Regions from separate parts of the Kribbella sp. NBC_01510 genome, predicted to be linked through region 1. Evidence: riboswitches for the same ligand, from Rfam matches in the RefSeq annotation. Region 1 holds a riboswitch; the other holds the start of a gene.
What was found. A riboswitch is a leader RNA that binds a small molecule or an ion and turns the genes downstream of it on or off. The one in region 1 is predicted to bind glycine.

Region 1 (8,657 bases):
ACGTCCCGGAGTGGGCCCAGCCGTACCTGCCGATCGCCGTCGTCGCCGCCCTCGACGCGGTGTTCGGGGCGCTGCGGGCGTTCCTGGACGGGATCTTCGACGACAAGGTGTTCGTCGTCTCGTTCGTGTCGAACGTCCTGATCGCCGCGCTGATCGTCTACCTCGGTGACCAGCTGGGCGTCGGCTCACAGCTGTCCACCGGTGTGGTGGTCGTCCTCGGCATCCGCATCTTCACGAACATGGCCGCCATCCGCCGGCACATCTTCAGGGCCTGACATGAGCGACGACAAACCCGAGCCAACGCCTGATCCGGCAGCCGCCGATCCGGCCGACCGGCCGCAGCCCGAGACGCCGACGCCGATGCCCAAGCCCCGGACGCCGAACCTGGCGCTGCGGCGGCTGCGGGCCGGGTTCAAGCCGTCCCGGGGGCAGGCGATCGTCGCCGTCGTGCTCGCGCTGGTCGCCTGCGTGGCCGTCGTCCAGGTGCGGGTGAACCGGGCCGACGACGGCTACCAGAACGCCCGCCGCGAGGACCTGATCGCGATCCTCGACGGCCTAGGCCAGAACACCCGCCGGCTGGAGAGCGAGATCGCCGAGCTGGAGGCGCGGAAGAACTCGCTGTCCTCCAGCGCGGACAAGGCCCAGACCGCGCGCGAGCAGGCCGAGGCGCAGGTCCGGGTGCTCGGCATCCTGGCCGGCACGCTGCCCGCGCAGGGGCCCGGCGTCCGGATCACACTGAACGACCCCGACGGCAAGATGACCTCGAGCAACCTGCTGGACGCGATCGAGGAACTCCGCGACGCCGGCGCCGAGGCGATCCAGATCAACGGTTCGGTCCGGGTCGTCGCCAGTACCGACTTAGTCGACGACGCGCCGGGGATCCGGATCGACGGTCAGAAGCTGAATTCGCCGTACGTTGTCGAGGCGATCGGGGAGTCGCACAACCTGTCCGAGGCGGCCAACTTCCCGGGCGGCCTGGTCAGTGAGGTGACCGGTCCGCAGGTGGGCGGAACCGCCGAGGTGACCGAGGTTCCGACGCTCCAGATCACCGCCTTGCACGCGCCGGAGGAGCATCGCTACGCTCGCCCGGCACCCAGCCCGACCAAGTAGCTGTGTCCGATGCAAAGAAAGAGGACCGAGGTGTACCCCGAAGACCTGAAGTACACGGCCGAGCACGAGTGGGTCAAGGCCGACGGCGAGGCGCCGGTGCGGGTCGGCATCACCGACTTCGCACAGGATGCGCTCGGTGACATCGTGTACGTGCAGCTGCCCGAGATCGGCAGCGCGGTGCGGGCCGGCGACGCGTGTGGCGAGCTGGAGTCGACCAAGAGCGTGAGCGACCTGTTCGCGCCGGTCAACGGCACCGTGACCGCCGTCAACGAGGCGCTCGCCGACCAGCCCGACCTGGTCAACAGCGACCCGTACGGCGAGGGCTGGCTGCTCGACATCGAGGTCGAGGACGCCGCCGAGGTAGCGGCGCTGATGGACGCCGAGACCTACCAGGGACAGCTCGACCAGAGCTGACCGGCAGCGGCTTGGCCGCGCCTGGTACGTTGTCCGGACCTCAACCGCTGGTCGAGGGTTGAGGTCCGCGAATCTGCGTCCACACTTGTTCATACGGGGTCTATCGAAAACGTCGCCGGACCGCCGGCGATCGGGAGGATCACAGCATGCCGTTCTGCAACCAGTGCGGGCACGAGAACTCCGACGGCAGCCGGTTCTGCTCGCAGTGCGGAGCGATGCTTCCTGGCGCGGACCGCCCGGCGGCAGCCCCGGCGGCCGCGCCGGCGACCAACGGTGTCACCGACACCGCGATGCTGACCCCGATCGGCGCCGAGCCCGAGCCCGAGCGCACCGGCGAGCCGCTGTCGGTGGAGGACGAGGCCGCGGTCGGCGCCCTGCCGGCCGGATCCGCCCTGCTGATCGTCCAGCGCGGGCCGAACGCGGGCAGCCGGTTCCTGCTCGACGTCGACGTGGTCACCGCCGGCCGGCACCCGGACAGCGACATCTTCCTCGACGACGTCACGGTCTCGCGCCGGCACGCGGAGTTCCGCCGCGACCCGTACGGCGTGAAGGTCCGCGACGTGGGCAGCCTGAACGGCACCTACGTGAACCGGGACCGGATCGACGAGGTCCAGCTGACCAGCGGCGACGAGGTCCAGATCGGCAAGTACCGCTTGGTGTACTACGCCAGTGGCCAAGCCTGAGCCTTCCGTCGAGGGCCCCGCTGAAGGCCGCGGCATCGGTGAGGTGCTGCAGCTGCTGCAGGCCGAGTTCGCCGACGTCACGATCTCCAAGATCCGGTTCCTCGAGGCCGAGGGACTGGTGACGCCGGCCCGGACCGCCTCGGGCTACCGGAAGTTCAGCGCGGCCGACGTCGAGCGGCTGCGCTACGTGCTGACCGCGCAACGTGACCAGTACCTGCCGCTGAAGGTGATCAAGGAACATCTCGGCGCGATCGATCGCGGCCTGCGCCCGGCGGCCGGCGGTCCACCGGTCGCGCCGAGCTCGTTGCCGGAGCCACCGGGGCTGCCGGTCGCTGACGACTTCGGTGCTGCGGGCATCGATCTGAAGCTGACCCGGGAGGAGCTCCGCGCCGCCGCGGGGATCTCCACCGAGCTGCTCGGCGAGCTGGAGGGCCATGGCCTGGTGGTGGCCCGTGGCAACCACTACGACGGGGACGCGATCGTGATCGCACGGCTGGCCGCGGACTTCGCGCCGTACGGGATCGAGCCGCGGCACCTGCGCCCGTTCCGGACGGCGGCCGATCGGGAGGCCGGCCTGATCGAGCAGGTGACCGGCCCCCGCCGTACCGAACAGACCGAGGAACTGGCCGCGCTCGCCGTCCGCCTGCACGCGGCGCTGGTCCGTTCCCGCCTGCCCAGGTAACCGGGGCACCCCGCGGGCCTACCCGGGGCTTCCCTGCGGAGTAGGCTGAAGGGGTGCGCGAAGTCGACGTGGTCGGAGTCCGGGTGGAGATGCCCTCGAGTCAGCCGATCGTGCTGCTGCGAGAGGTTGGCGGGGAGCGGTACCTGCCGATCTGGATCGGCGCGGCCGAGGCGAGTGCGATCGCTTTCGCCCAGCAGGGGATGGAGCCGCCGCGGCCGCTGACGCACGACCTGTTCGCGGAGACCATCCGGGTGCTCGGGCACACCCTCAGCCAGGTCCGGATCGTGAACCTGACCGACGGCATCTTCGAGGCGATCCTGGTGTTCGACGACAAGACCGAGATCTCGGCGCGACCGTCGGACTCGATCGCGCTGGCGCTGCGCACCGGGACCCCGGTGTTCTGCACCGAGGAGATCCTGGCCGAGGCCGGCATCCCGGTTCCGGAGAGTGAGACCGACGATCCCGACGAGGTGGTGGAGGAAGAGGAGGTCGAGCGCTTCCGCGAGTTCCTCGACCAGGTGACACCCGAGGATTTCGACAAGAGTTGACCAGTTCAGTTCACTGCGGTGGTACAAGACCAGATAGGTAACGATTCGTACGACGGCCGCGACACGCTCCCGGCTCGGTGCGGTTGTCGTTGACCCTCCCTGGTCGGCGGCTTACCTTGAAGGAGTCGTGGGGTGTTGTCACTCCACGGATGTGACCCGTTCCAGTCGGTACCCAGGGAGGCTCAGGCGTGACACGCACCGGCGACACGGATCTGACGGCGCAGTCGACGTCCGACGCACACGCCGAGGCGGCCGCTGCCGCCGGCGTCCAGGGTCTGCTCTTCGACGACGACCTGCGGCCGATGCCGGAGGATGTCGGGTTCCGCGGTCCGACGGCATGCGCCGCGGCCGGGATCACCTACCGTCAGCTCGACTACTGGGCCCGCACCGGCCTGGTCTCCCCGTCCGTCCGCCCGGCGACCGGCTCCGGCACGCAACGGCTCTACGGCTTCCGTGACGTCCTGTTGCTGAAGGTGATCAAGCGGCTCCTCGACGCCGGCATCTCACTGCAGCAGATCCGGACCGCGATCGCCCACCTGAGCAAGCGCGGCATCGACGACCTGACCCAGATCACGCTGATGAGCGACGGCGCCTCGGTGTACATGTGCACCTCGCCGGACGAGGTGATCGATCTGCTCGCCGGCGGTCAGGGCGTCTTCGGTATCGCCCTCGGTGGTGTCTGGCGTGAGGTCGAGGGTTCGCTGTCCGAGCTGCCGACCGAGCGTGCCGACGGTCACGACGACGGCGACAGCCACGCCAACGACGAGCTCGCGGCCCGCCGCCGGGCTCGCATGACCGGCTGACCTGTCTCATCCCGTGCGCCTCTACGCGCACGGCACGGCGGGGGAGTTCCAGTCCGGCCGGCCGGCCGCACGACGGCTCCTGCCCGAACTGTTCGAGGATTCCTGGTAGCCTCGGTTCAGCCGTACACAGCACTCGGGAGAGACCCGTGCAACCGGGCGCCGAAGGGGCAATTCCTCCCCGGAACCTCTCAGGCCCATGGACCGAGTGCCACAGGCGACTCTGGAGCGCCCCTGCGTGAGCTGGGCGTGACAGAGGGGGAGGCGACCGGAAGCACTGTCAGCAACGGAGCCTCTAGATGAACAACTCACCCCAACTCTCGGCGACGTTCGCCGACCGGCACATCGGGCCGCGTCCGGACGAGATCGCCCGCATGGTCCAACTCCTCGGGTACGACGACGTCGACGCGCTGGTGGATGCCGCGGTGCCGGCGTCGATCCGGTCAGCCGAGGCGCTCCGGCTGCCCGAGCCGGCCTCCGAGGTCGACGCGCTGACCGAGCTCCGCCAGCTGGCGGCCCGCAACACCGTCGCCACCTCGATGATCGGCCAGGGGTACTACGGCACCTTCACCCCGTCGGTCATCGTCCGGCGCCTGGTCGAGAACCCGGCCTGGTACACGGCCTACACGCCGTACCAGCCGGAGATCTCCCAGGGCCGGCTCGAGGCGCTGCTGAACTTCCAGACCGTCGTGTCCGACCTGACCGGACTGCCAACCGCGAACGCGTCGCTGCTGGACGAGGGCACCGCGGCCGCCGAGGCGATGACGCTGGCCCACCGGTCGAACAAGAAGAGCAAGTCCGACCGCTTCCTGGTCGACGCCGACTGCTTCGCCCAGACCATCGCCGTGGTGCGGACCCGGGCCGCGGCGCTCGGCATCGAGGTCGTGGTCGCCGACACCACCGACGGTCTGCCGGACGGTGACTTCTTCGGCTTCCTGGTGCAGTACCCGGGCTCCGGCGGTGTCGTCCGCGACCTGAAGCCGCTGATCGCTGCCGCGCACGAGCGCGACACGCTGGTCGCGGTCGCCTCCGACCTGCTCGCGCTGACGTTGCTCGAGGCACCGGGTGAGGCCGGCGCCGACATCGTGATCGGATCCTCGCAGCGCTTCGGCGTACCACTGTTCTACGGCGGTCCGCACGCCGGTTTCATGTCCGTCCGGTCCGGCCTCGAGCGGTCGTTGCCCGGCCGTCTCGTCGGTGTCTCCGTCGACTCTGACGGCGCACCGGCGTACCGGCTGGCACTGCAGACTCGCGAGCAGCACATCCGCCGTGAGAAGGCGACCTCCAACATCTGTACGGCGCAGGTCCTGCTGGCCGTGGTCGCGTCGATGTACGCCGTCTACCACGGGCCGGACGGTCTGAAGGCGATCGCGGAGCGCGTCCACGACTACGCCGGCCGGTTGGCCGCGTCGTTGCGTGCGGGTGGTGTGGAGGTCGTGCACGACGACTTCTTCGACACCGTGCTCGCCCGGGTCCCCGGTCAGGCCGCGGATGTGGTCGACGCCGCCCGGCAGAACGGCATCTGGCTCCGGCTGGTCGACGCGGACCACGTCGGCATCTCCTGCGACGAGAAGACCGACGTCGCCACGCTGACCCGGGTCTGCCAGTCCTTCGGCGTGCGGTACGACGGTTCGCTGGACGCGGCCGCAGTTGCCGTGCCGCGGACCACGGACTACCTGACGCACCCGGTGTTCAACACGCACCAGTCCGAGACCGCCATGCTGCGGTACCTGCGCAAGCTGTCCGACAAGGACTACGCGCTGGACCGCGGGATGATCCCGCTCGGGTCCTGCACGATGAAGCTGAACGCGACCACCGAGATGGAGCCGGTCACCTGGCCGGAGTTCGCCGACCTGCATCCGTTCGCGCCGATCGAGGACGCGGCCGGGTACGCGGTGCTGATCGGTCAGCTGGAGCGCTGGCTGGCCGAGGTGACCGGGTACGCGAAGGTCTCGATCCAGCCGAACGCGGGCTCGCAGGGTGAGCTGGCGGGGCTGCTCGCGATCCGCGGGTACCACCACGGGCGGGGCGATCTCGATCGCACCGTGTGCCTGATCCCGGCCAGCGCGCACGGCACCAACGCCGCCTCCGCGGTGATGGCCGGCATGAAGGTGGTCGTTGTCAAGGGCAACGACGACGGCACGATCGACCTGGACGACCTGCGGGCGAAGGCTTCTGAGCACGCGGCCAAGCTGGCGGCGATCATGATCACCTACCCGTCCACGCACGGCGTGTACGAGGAGAGCGTCACCGAGGTCTGCCGGATCGTCCACGAGCACGGCGGCCAGGTGTACGTCGACGGCGCAAACCTGAACGCATTGCTCGGTCTCGCCAAGCCCGGTGAGTTCGGCGGCGACGTCAGCCACTTGAACCTGCACAAGACGTTCTGCATCCCGCATGGCGGCGGTGGTCCGGGTGTCGGCCCGGTGGCGGTCGCCGCGCACCTGGCGCCGTACCTGCCGAACCACCCGCTGCTGGACCAGGCCGGTCCGGAGTCCGGGGTCGGCCCGATCAGCGCGGCGCCGTTCGGTTCGGCGGGTGTGCTCGCGATCTCGTGGGCGTACATCCGGATGATGGGTGCCGAGGGTCTGACGGCTGCCACGAAGGCCGCCGTACTGACCGCGAACTACGTGGCGAAGCGGCTCGAGGGTGCCTTCCCGGTGCTCTACACCGGCGAGAACGACCTGGTCGCGCACGAGTGCATCCTGGACCTGCGGCCGATGACCAAGGAGACCGGGATCAGCGTCGACGACGTCGCGAAGCGGCTGATCGACTACGGCTTCCACGCGCCGACCATGTCGTTCCCGGTCGCGGGCACGCTGATGGTCGAGCCGACCGAGTCCGAGGACCTCGGCGAGCTGGACCGGTTCTGCGACGCGATGATCGCGATCCGGCACGAGATCGACCGGGTCGCCGCGGGGGAGTGGCCGGCCGGCGACAACCCGCTGGTGAACGCGCCGCACACCGCCGAGTCGGTCATCAACGACAAGTGGGAGCACGCCTACACTCGCGAGGAGGCCGCGTTCCCCCGCTCCGTCGACCGCGCCTCGAAGTACTGGCCCCCCGTCCGCCGCATCGACGGCGCCTACGGCGACCGCAACCTCATCTGCTCCTGCCCAGCCCCGGAGGCGTTCGAGTAGGCGTTCGACAACCCCGGCAGATGTGCGCGCGAGGTCGCGACATGTCTGCCGGGCTACCGGATCCGCAGTGCTGCCGCCTCGATCGCCCGGTGCAGGTGCCCGAGTCGATACGGAAGTCGATCTCCGGCAGGCCGGTGCCGTCGAAGTCCGCGTTCAGTCGTTCCCTGACAAATGCCAGCGCCACGCCCGCGTCGCTCTCGAACCAGGTATCCATCACGGCTCCCAAGTCATCAGTCACAACAGTCTGCACTCGATCACGAACTTCTCCTGCGACCGTTACCGCACTTGGCTTCCGCCCGGGGCAATTTCGGGGGAGAACCTCGCAGCTGCACCCTTCTACCTACCGCATACCTGGGGTGGAGGGACCAGGTCAGGGGTGAACCCAGAACCTGGCCGCCGGGCCGGCTTCGGGATGGTGGTGACGCCGGACTACCTCCCCGACCTTGCTTTGATGCGGCACTAGTATGGCGAGGTGTTGATCGACCTGCTCGCTGGTGGAGGCCGCTGAGTGACTTCTGTTCGTCCTGACACTGCCGCTGCTCTGTACGCCGAGATCGCGACAGCGCAGAGCGAATGGAAGTTGCCTTCGATCAATGCCGGAGTGGTCCGGGACGGTTCGCTGGTGTGGACCGGGTCGCGGGGGCAGTTCGCCACCGCGGACGGTGGTGTGCCGGGGCCGGACGTGCAGTACCGGATCGGCTCGATCACGAAGACGCTGACGGCTGTTCTGGTGATGCAGTGCCGGGACGACGGGCTGCTCTCGCTGAACGATGCCGTGGGCAAGCATCTGCCGGGGATCGCGTTCGGTGATCGGACGGTCCGGCAGCTGCTCGCGCACAGCGGTGGGATGAACGCCGAGCCCGAGGGGCCGTGGTGGGAGCGGAACCCGGGCGTCACGTTCGACCAGTTGACCGCGGCGATGGACGAGTCCCAGGCGGTCGGCCCGGCCGACCGCCGGCACCACTACTCGAACCTCGGCTACGGACTTCTCGGCGAGATCGTCGCGCGATTGCGGAACGCCGCCTGGTTCGACCTCGTGCAGGAGCGCATCCTCGATCCGCTGGAGATGCGTCGTACGACGTACTTCCCGACGGGCTCGTCCGCGCAAGGGTTCTCCGTGCACCCGTTCAGCGGTCAGTTGATGGACGAGCCGGCGTACGACGCGGGTGCGATGGCGCCGGCCGGGCAGTTGTGGAGCACGATCGAGGATCTGGCGACATACGCGAACTTCTGGATCGATCCGCTCTACGAGGTGCTGAATCGGGACACGGTCGACGAGA
Region 2 (8,657 bases), 4.5 Mb from region 1:
CGCCTCGTCGCGGCGGGACACACCGTGTACCTCGGCGCCCGGGATCCCGAGCGCGGCAAGCAGGCCGCGACCGACCTCGGCGCGCACTACCTCCCTTTGGATGTCACCAGCGACGACTCCGTCGCAGCCGCGGCCCGGCAACTCGAGTCCGAGGCCGGCCGGCTCGACGTACTCATCAACAACGCCGGCATCCTCGGTCCGCGGCACACCGCCCGGGAGCTGACGGCAGACGACCTGCGGATCACGTACGACGTCAACGTGTTCGGGCCGGTCCGGATGCTGCACCACTTCCTGCCGCTGCTCGACCGCAGCGACAACCCGGTTGTCGTGAACGTGTCCAGCGGACTCGGCTCGATCGCCACCGCCGTCGATCCGGAGGTCTGGCCTCCCGCCGTACAGGTCTGGGTATACGCGGCGGGTTACGGATCGTCCAAGGCGGCCCTCAACATGCTCACGGTTCAGTACGCGCAGCAACTACCAGAGCTCCGGATCAACACGGTCGACCCTGGGTTCACCGCGACCGACTTCAACAATCACCGGGGCGTGCAGAGCGTCGGGAAGGGCGCGGAGATCATCGTCCGCCTGGCCACGATCGGTCCGAACGGCCCGACCGGCCAGTACCTCAGCCTGGACGGCAACGTGCCCTGGTGATCAGCACTCGATGACGTTGACGGCGAGGCCGCCGCGGGACGTCTCCTTGTACTTGATCTTCATGTCGGCGCCGGTCTCGCGCATCGTCTTGATCACCTTGTCGAGGGTGACGACGTGGACGCCGTCGCCGTGCATCGCCATCCGGGCCGCATTGATCGCCTTCACCGACGCCATCGCGTTCCGCTCGATGCAGGGGATCTGCACCAGCCCGCCGACCGGGTCGCAGGTCAGGCCGAGGTTGTGTTCCATCGCGATCTCGGCCGCGTTCTCGACCTGCCCCGGCGTACCGCCGAGGACCTCACACAACCCGGCCGCCGCCATCGAGCAGGCCGACCCGACCTCGCCCTGGCAGCCGACCTCGGCGCCGGAGATCGACGCGTTCTCCTTGTACAGCACACCGATCGCACCGGCCGTCAGCAGGAATCTGACCGCACCGTCGTCGGTCGCCCCCGGCACGAACCGCCGGTAGTAGTGCAGTACGGCGGGAATGATGCCGGCGGCACCGTTCGTCGGCGCGGTGACGATCCGGCCGCCGGACGCGTTCTGCTCGTTCACCGCGAGGGCGAACAGGTTGACCCAGTCCATCACCTTCAGCGGATCCACCGACCAGGGATCAGCGCTCAGTCGACGGTGCAGCGAGTGTGCCCGGCGCGGCACCTTCAGGCCGCCGGGCAGAATGCCCTCGGTCTCGCAACCTTCGCGGACACAGTCCTGCATCACCTGCCAGATGTGCAGCAGCCCGGCCCGGATCTCCTCCTCGGTCCGCCAGGCGAGCTCGTTCGCGAGCATCACCTCGCTCATCGACAGCTGGGACTCGCGACAACGGTCGAGCAACTCGGCACCGGTGGTGAACGGGTACTTCAGCGGGGTCGTGTCCAGCACGATCCGGTCGCCGGCCGCCGCGTTCTCGTCGACCACGAATCCGCCGCCGACCGAGTAGTACGTGCGTTCCCGCAGTACGGCGCCGTCCGCCGAGCGGGCCACGAAACTCATCCCGTTCGGGTGGTAGGGCAGCGCCTTGCGCCGGTGCATGATCAGGTCGGTGTTCTCGTCGAACGCGATCTCGTGCGTGCCGGCCAGCAGTACTCGACCGCGCTCGCGGATCGTCTCGACCCGGGCGTCGACGGAATGGGTGACGACGGTTTCGGGGTCCTCGCCCTCGAGCCCGAGCAGGACCGCCTTGTTGCTGCCGTGGCCGTGCCCGGTCGCACCGAGCGAACCGAAGAGTTGCGCTTCGACCCTCGCCGTCGCGGCCAGCAGGCCGGCGTCGGCCAGGCCGAGTGCGAAGGTGCGGGCGGCGCGCATCGGCCCCACCGTGTGGGAGCTCGACGGGCCGATCCCGATGCTGAACAGATCGAAGACGCTGATCGCCATCGTGTGGAGGTTCCTTCCGGTCGCCGTTGACCGTTTGGTGTCCTCCCCACTCTGTTGGACCGGAAGTCCTCCAGAGGTGCCTCGCCCGCGCGGTGAAGGTGCCTGAGAGATTCTTGGGGAGAGTTGCTCCTACGGCGCCCGGGTCACGCCCGGGTCTCTCCCGCACGGGTTCATGCGGCTGTTGAATTGACTGACGATCTGGACGGTACGGCGCTCCCACCGGCAACGTCAATCCGGCCGATCCGCACCATCAGCGACCGACCCCAACGAGTCCCCCAAGGGCCGGCCGGGGTCTGGCGAGGGCTTGTCCCGGATGTGGTGAGGCAAGCGGTTGCTGAGGATCGAGGGAGTCCCCAGACAGGAGATTCGCTGATGAAGTCCCGACGAGTTCTCAGGACCACCGCGTGGGGTGTGGTCCTGGGATTCGCTGCGGCCGGCCTCACCGCAGTACCGGCGCCGGCCGCCGTACCCAGGCAAGTGACCGTGCAGTGGTCCGACTGCAAGCCCGAGGGCAAGGATGATCCGGAGGAGGTGAAGGGATCGCAGTGCGCGACCCTGCAGGTGCCGGTCGACTGGCACGATCCCGACGGCCCCACCTTCGGCCTCGCGATCGCCCGTCGTACGGCGAAGTCGCCGGCCGACCGCGTCGGCGTGCTGATGTGGGGCCCGGGCGGTCCCGGCGACTCGGGCGTCGACCGGGTCAAGACCGGGATGTCCCGGTTCAGTCAGAACCTGCAGGACCAGTTCGACATCGTGAGCTTCGACCCGCGGGGTGTCGCCCGCAGCAACCCGGTGAAGTGCACGGCCGCGCTGCTGGTCAAGCAGCCGTCACCGATCATCAAAAGTGCGGCCGAGTTCCGCGCGACCATTCGCTACAACCAGCAACTCGCGACCGACTGCCGCGACCACACCGGGCCGGTGTACGACCACCTCGACACCTGGCAGACGGTCCACGACGTCGACGCGATCCGCCGGGCGATCGGCGAGTCGACGATCTCCTTCCACGGCAGCTCGTACGGAACGGTGCTCGGCGGCCAGTACGCCGAGACGTACCCGGGCCGGGTGCGCGCGATGGTGCTCGAGAGCGTGAGCGACCACAGTGCCGCGCCGACGAAGGAGTTCCTCGACGCCCAGGCGACCGCGGCCCAGGACTCGTTCTCCGAGTTCGTGAAATGGTGCGACGCGGCAACAACCTGCGCATTGCACGGTCGCGATATCCACACCTTGTGGGCGGACCTGCTCGCCCGGGCCGACCACGGCGAGGTGCCGGATCCGCAGCACCCGACCGTCGCGATCACACCGTTCAACCTGAGCTTCTTCGTGTTCCGCAAGCTCTACGACCCGGAGTGGGTCGCGCTTGCCGAGACGTTGCAGCAACTCGACGCGAGTACGCCGCCGACCGGGCAGGCGCCGGTCCCGCCCGGACTCGCGTCGTATCCGCTGGCGGTGTTCTGCCAGGACTGGAACCTCGGTGTCCGCAACTACCGGGAGTACGCCGGCCATCTCGACCGGCTGGCCAGGAACAACCCCGACATGCGCTACCCCGGCCAGCTGATGGCGGTGTCGATCTGCCTCGGGCAGCCGCCGGCCGCCAACCCGCAGCACCGGCTGAAGGTCCACGGTCTGACCACTCCAGTCCTGCTAGCGAACGCGATGCATGACCCGGCCACCGGCTACGAGTGGGCCCGGAGCGTCGAACGCCAGCTCGGCAGGTACGGCGTACTGCTCACCTACGAGGGCTGGGGGCACGGCAGCTACAACTCGAGCCCCTGCATGCAGACGACGATCGACGCCTATCTGGTCTCGCGTCAGGTGCCGGAACGCGGCACCAGCTGCGCAGCGGTACCACCGGTGGGCTGAGAGAGATCCGGGGCCGGCGCCTCCCAACCAGCACCGGCCCCGGTGTCCGTGTGGTCCCTCAGACCGGGACGCCGGCCACGTCGAAAACGCGGTCGAGATGGTCGCCGCGGACCAGGCGGCCCGCCAGCAGACGGAGTTCGGCGCAGGCGCTCTCGAGTGCCTGCATCTGCGATCGGCAGTGGTCGACGTACCAGAACGGGTCGTCGGGCTGCGGATCGTCGGCATCGTCGATGTCGGCGTACCAGTGCTGATCTCCGTAGTGGACTACTCGCACTCGCAGATTCATGATGACTACTCCCCGTGCCCAGGGATCCTGGGTCCCCCCTGGCCCCAGTCGGGGCCGGCTCGGCTGGGCGCGTGGTACGCGGCCCCCCACTGCCACGCGCCCTGCCGAGTTCGACCCTCCCCCGCTCGATACATCGTCGGCGGCGGGGCGAATGTTACTGCTTGTGACGATTAATTTTGCGTAGACGGCCTGTCACCGAGCGTTGAGCTGCGACTGGGTCCATTGCTCCAGTCCGTCGGTGGTGATCGGCAGGTCCTGGGTGAGGATCTCGAGCCGGTCGGCATGCACCACGACGTTGTCCTCGATCCGGATGCCGATCCCGCGCAGCTCCGGCGGCACGGTCTCGTCGTTCGGGTGGAAGTACAGCCCCGGCTCGACGGCGAGCGCCATCCCGGCCTCGATGTCGCCGGCGAAGTACGCCTCCGGCCGGGACGCGTCGCAGTCGTGCACGTCGAGGCCGATGTAGTGCCCGGTCCCGCAGACGATGTACCGCCGGTGCTGCTGTCCGTCCGGGCCGAGCAGCTCGTCCATCGACACGTCGAGCAGACCCCAGTCCCGCAGGCCCTCGGCCAGCACCCGCAGCGCCTCGTACTGGAAGGCCCGGTACGGCGCTCCCACCTTGACGGCATCGAGGGACGCCAACTGCGCCTTGTGCACCAGGTCGTGCACCTGCCGCTGGGCCGCGGTGTACTCACCGGTGGCCGGGAAGGTCCGGGTCACGTCGGCGGTGTAGAGCGTGCGGGTCTCGACCCCGGCGTCCAGCAGGATCACGTCGCCCTCGTTCACCGGGCCGTCGTTGCGGACCCAGTGCAGCACCGGCGCGTGGTGGCCGGCAGCAACGATCGAGGCGTACCCGACGCCGTTGCCCGCGGTCCGCGCACGCCGGTCGAAGGTGCCCTGCAGCCACCGCTCGCCGCCACCCCGGATGGCCTCGGGCAGCTCCCGGGCCACATCGCCGAACGCGAGCACGCTGGCCGCGACCGCCTCGCGCAGCTGGTCCAGCTCCCAGTCGTCCTTGATCCGGCGCAGCTCGGCCAGCGTCTGGCGCAGCGAGTTGCCGTCCGTCGGAGAGGTCCGGACCAGCGCGTCCAGCATCGGCTCGACACCGGGCGTCGACAGCATGAACGGCACCGCGCCGCGCACGGCCGCCGGCAGTTCCTCGATCGGACGGCAGGCGATCTGCAGCGCGTCCGACCAGTCCTTCAGCCCCGGCACCGGGCCGATCCACAGCTCGCCGTCCCGCGCGTTGGCGAAGAAGTCCGCCTCGTCCGGACCGGCGGTCTCCCGCAGGTACAGCGTCGCCTCACCGTCCGCCGACAGCACCAGTACGGCGCCCTCCGCCTGGCAACCGGTCAGCCAGACGAAGTCGCTGTCGGCGCGGAACTGGTAGTCGGTGTCGTTCGAGCGCACCGGCGCCCGGCCGGCCGCGAGCGCGATCCGCCGGCCCGGCAGCGCGGCGGAGAGCTTCCGCCGGTGCGCGGCCGCAGCCTCGGCCAGCCCCTCCGGCACCGTCACCGACCGGTCCACCGGGCCCCAGCCCCGCGAGACGAAGTCCCGGAATCCCTTGGCGTCGATCGGGCGGTAGGACTTCGGGGTCGGATCGGTCCGGTCGTCTTCGGTCATGAGCTGAGCTCCCCTTTGCAGCTGACGGTCAGAGTTCATCAACTCAGGTCTGCGCGGGGGCGCGCAAGCCCTTATCGAATCTCGTGGTTCAACGGGCCCGGAACGCCTCCAGCAGACCGTGCTCGGAGTCGAGCAGGTACTGATGCAGGTCAGCCGCCGCCTCGTCGTATTTACGCGCCTCGAGCAGCTCGAGCAGCTCACGGTTTCGCGTGATGTACGGCCGGTGCAGCTCACGCGGGGCCGCGATCACTTGGAAGACAAGCCGCAACTCGGCCAGCAGCCGCCCGGTCATCGCATCCATCCGGGCGCTGTCGGCCAGACCGATCAGGTGCTCGTGGAACCGCATGTTCGCCGTACCGACGGCCGGCCAGCGATCCGCGAGCGCGGCCGCCTCGGCGGCCTCGACATCGTCCTGCAACGGCTCGAGCCGGCTCGCCGGCAGCTCCGGCTCGCGCTCGGCCAGACCCCGCACGACGTCGACCTCGAGCACCCGGCGGAGCCGGTACAGGTCGACCACGTCCCGCTCGTCGAGCTCCGGGACGAACACGCCGCGATGCAGCTTGTAGACCAGCAGCCCCTCGTGGGTGAGCAGCCGGAAGGCTTCGCGCAACGTATTGCGGCTGACCTCCAGCACCGCGGTCAGCTCCATCTCGGACAGTTGGGCGCCCGGGGGCAGTGCACCTTCGGTGATGCTGCGGCGCAGGATGTCTGCGGCCCGCTCGGCCGAACTGCTGCGGTCCAGCCGCGCGACATCAGCGGCAACCGACCGCAACCACGCCTGCCGGGGTGTGTCGTCGGCCTCACCCGTGCTCATCTCCGCATCATCCCGCAATCCGGCCGATCGGTGAAAGCTTGGTGGAACAACCCTCTTGCAGGATTGTTGAACAATCCATAGAGTCGGTCCCACCACCACGACGGCTGTCCGGAAAGGCGGTAGCGCATGGCGCGGAAGTGGGAGTTCTGGATCGACCGTGGCGGCACCTTCACCGACCTCGTCGCCCGGCGCCCGGATGGAACCCTGGTGACGCACAAGCTCCTGTCCGAAAACCCGGAGCGCTACCGGGACGCCGCCGTCGAGGGCATCCGCCGGCTGCTCGCCGTGCCGGCCGGCGAACGGATCCCCGCCGAGCGCATCGAGGTCGTCAAGATGGGCACGACGGTGGCCACCAACGCGCTGCTCGAGCGCGACGGCGAGCCGACCGTCGTCGTCATCACCCAGGGTTTCCGCGACGCGCTGCGGATCGCCTATCAGAACCGCCCCCGCATCTTCGCCCGCGAGATCGTGCTGCCGGAGCTCGTCTACTCGGCCGTGATCGAGGCGAACGAACGGGTGGCCGCCGACGGCAAGGTCCTCGTCCCGCTCGACGAACAGGCCGTCGCCGAGGACCTGCGGCGTGCGTACGACGACGGCCTGCGATCGGTAGCCGTGGTGTCGCTGCACGGCTACCGCTATCCGCGGCATGAGGCGGTGATCGGCGAGATCGCCCGCCGGGTCGGCTTCACCCAGATCTCGCTGTCGCACGAGTGCAGCCCGCTGATGAAGGTGGTCTCGAGGGGCGACACGACCGTGGTCGATGCCTACCTCTCCCCGATCCTGCGCCGGTACGTCGATCAGGTGGCATCCGAGCTGGCCGGTGTGCGGCTGATGTTCATGCAGTCGAACGGCGGGCTCACCGAAGCGCACGCGTTCCGTGGCAAGGACGCGATCCTGTCCGGACCCGCGGGGGGTGTGGTCGGGATGGCGCGGACCACGACGGCTGCCGGGTTCGACCGGGTGATCGGCTTCGACATGGGCGGCACGTCGACCGACGTGTCGCACTACGCCGGCGAGTTCGAACGCGAGCTGGAAACGCTGGTCGCCGGGGTGCGGATGCGCGCGCCGATGATGAGCATCCACACCGTGGCGGCGGGCGGCGGCTCGATCCTGATCTTCGACGGGAGCCGCTACCGCGTCGGTCCAGGATCGGCGGGCGCGGATCCGGGCCCCGCGTCGTACCGCAGGGGAGGTCCGCTCACGGTCACGGATGCGAACGTGATGCTCGGCCGGGTGCAGCCGGGCTTCTTCCCGGCCGTGTTCGGCGAGAACGGCGACCAGCGGCTCGACTCAGACGTCGTACGGCGGAAGTTCGCGGAGCTCGCCACCGTGATCGGGGACGGGCGGGCTCCGGAGGAGGTCGCAGCCGGCTTCGCCGACATCGCCGTCGCGAACATGGCGAACGCGATCAAGAAGATCTCGGTGCAACGCGGGTACGACGTCACCCAGTACGTCCTGGCGACGTTCGGCGGAGCAGGCGGCCAGCACGCCTGCGCGGTCGCTGACGCGCTGGGAATGACACAGGTGCTCATTCACCCGCTCGCGGGCGTGCTCTCGGCGTACGGCATGGGTGTCGCCGACGTCGCCGCCCTGCGCGAGCGGGCGGTCGAGACGACACTGAGCGGTGCCGTACTCCCTGAGCTCGCGCGGGTCCTCGACGAACTCACCAGCGACGCCGGTCGCGAACTCCAGGGCGAAGGCATCCCGGCCGAGCGGATCACCGCGATCCGTCGCGCGCTGCTGCGCTACGACGGCACCGACACCGCCGTCGCCGTGTCTGTCGGCGAGGTGGACGAGATGGTGGCGGAGTTCGAGGCCACCTACCGGCGACGGTTCTCCTTCCTGATGGCGGACCGGCCGATCGTCGTGGAGGCCGTGTCGCTCGAGCTGCTCGGCGCCGCCGGAACCGGCGACGACAACTGGATCCGCCCGGAGCGACAGGGTGGCGAGTTGCGCGCCGTGGCCCGGGTACCGATGTTCTCAGCCGGCGCGTGGGTCGACGTCGACCTCTATCAGCGCGACGACATCGTCCCCGGCGACCGGGTGGAC

Region 2: linked by a shared signal. The riboswitch ahead of OG558_RS08040 (L-serine ammonia-lyase) and the one ahead of gcvP (aminomethyl-transferring glycine dehydrogenase) in region 1 are both predicted to bind glycine.

The regions. Positions count from the first base shown of each region.
Region 1 covers NZ_CP109418.1:6,230,892-6,239,548, forward strand. Annotated here, with positions in the region: gene OG558_RS30900 (small basic family protein) at 1-275, shown strand, start outside; gene OG558_RS30905 (DUF881 domain-containing protein) at 277-1,110, shown strand; gene gcvH (glycine cleavage system protein GcvH) at 1,120-1,524, shown strand; gene OG558_RS30915 (FHA domain-containing protein) at 1,671-2,207, shown strand; gene OG558_RS30920 (MerR family transcriptional regulator) at 2,194-2,889, shown strand; gene OG558_RS30925 (bifunctional nuclease family protein) at 2,943-3,437, shown strand; gene OG558_RS30930 (MerR family transcriptional regulator) at 3,626-4,240, shown strand; glycine riboswitch at 4,365-4,454, shown strand; gene gcvP (aminomethyl-transferring glycine dehydrogenase) at 4,537-7,377, shown strand; gene OG558_RS30940 (serine hydrolase domain-containing protein) at 7,886-8,657, shown strand, end outside.
Region 2 covers NZ_CP109418.1:1,630,473-1,639,129, forward strand. Annotated here, with positions in the region: gene OG558_RS08035 (SDR family oxidoreductase) at 1-651, shown strand, start outside; gene OG558_RS08040 (L-serine ammonia-lyase) at 652-2,025, opposite strand; glycine riboswitch at 2,106-2,198, opposite strand; gene OG558_RS08045 (alpha/beta hydrolase) at 2,398-3,885, shown strand; gene OG558_RS08050 (hypothetical protein) at 3,944-4,171, opposite strand; gene OG558_RS08055 (aminopeptidase P family protein) at 4,364-5,794, opposite strand; gene OG558_RS08060 (GntR family transcriptional regulator) at 5,883-6,608, opposite strand; gene OG558_RS08065 (hydantoinase B/oxoprolinase family protein) at 6,735-8,657, shown strand, end outside.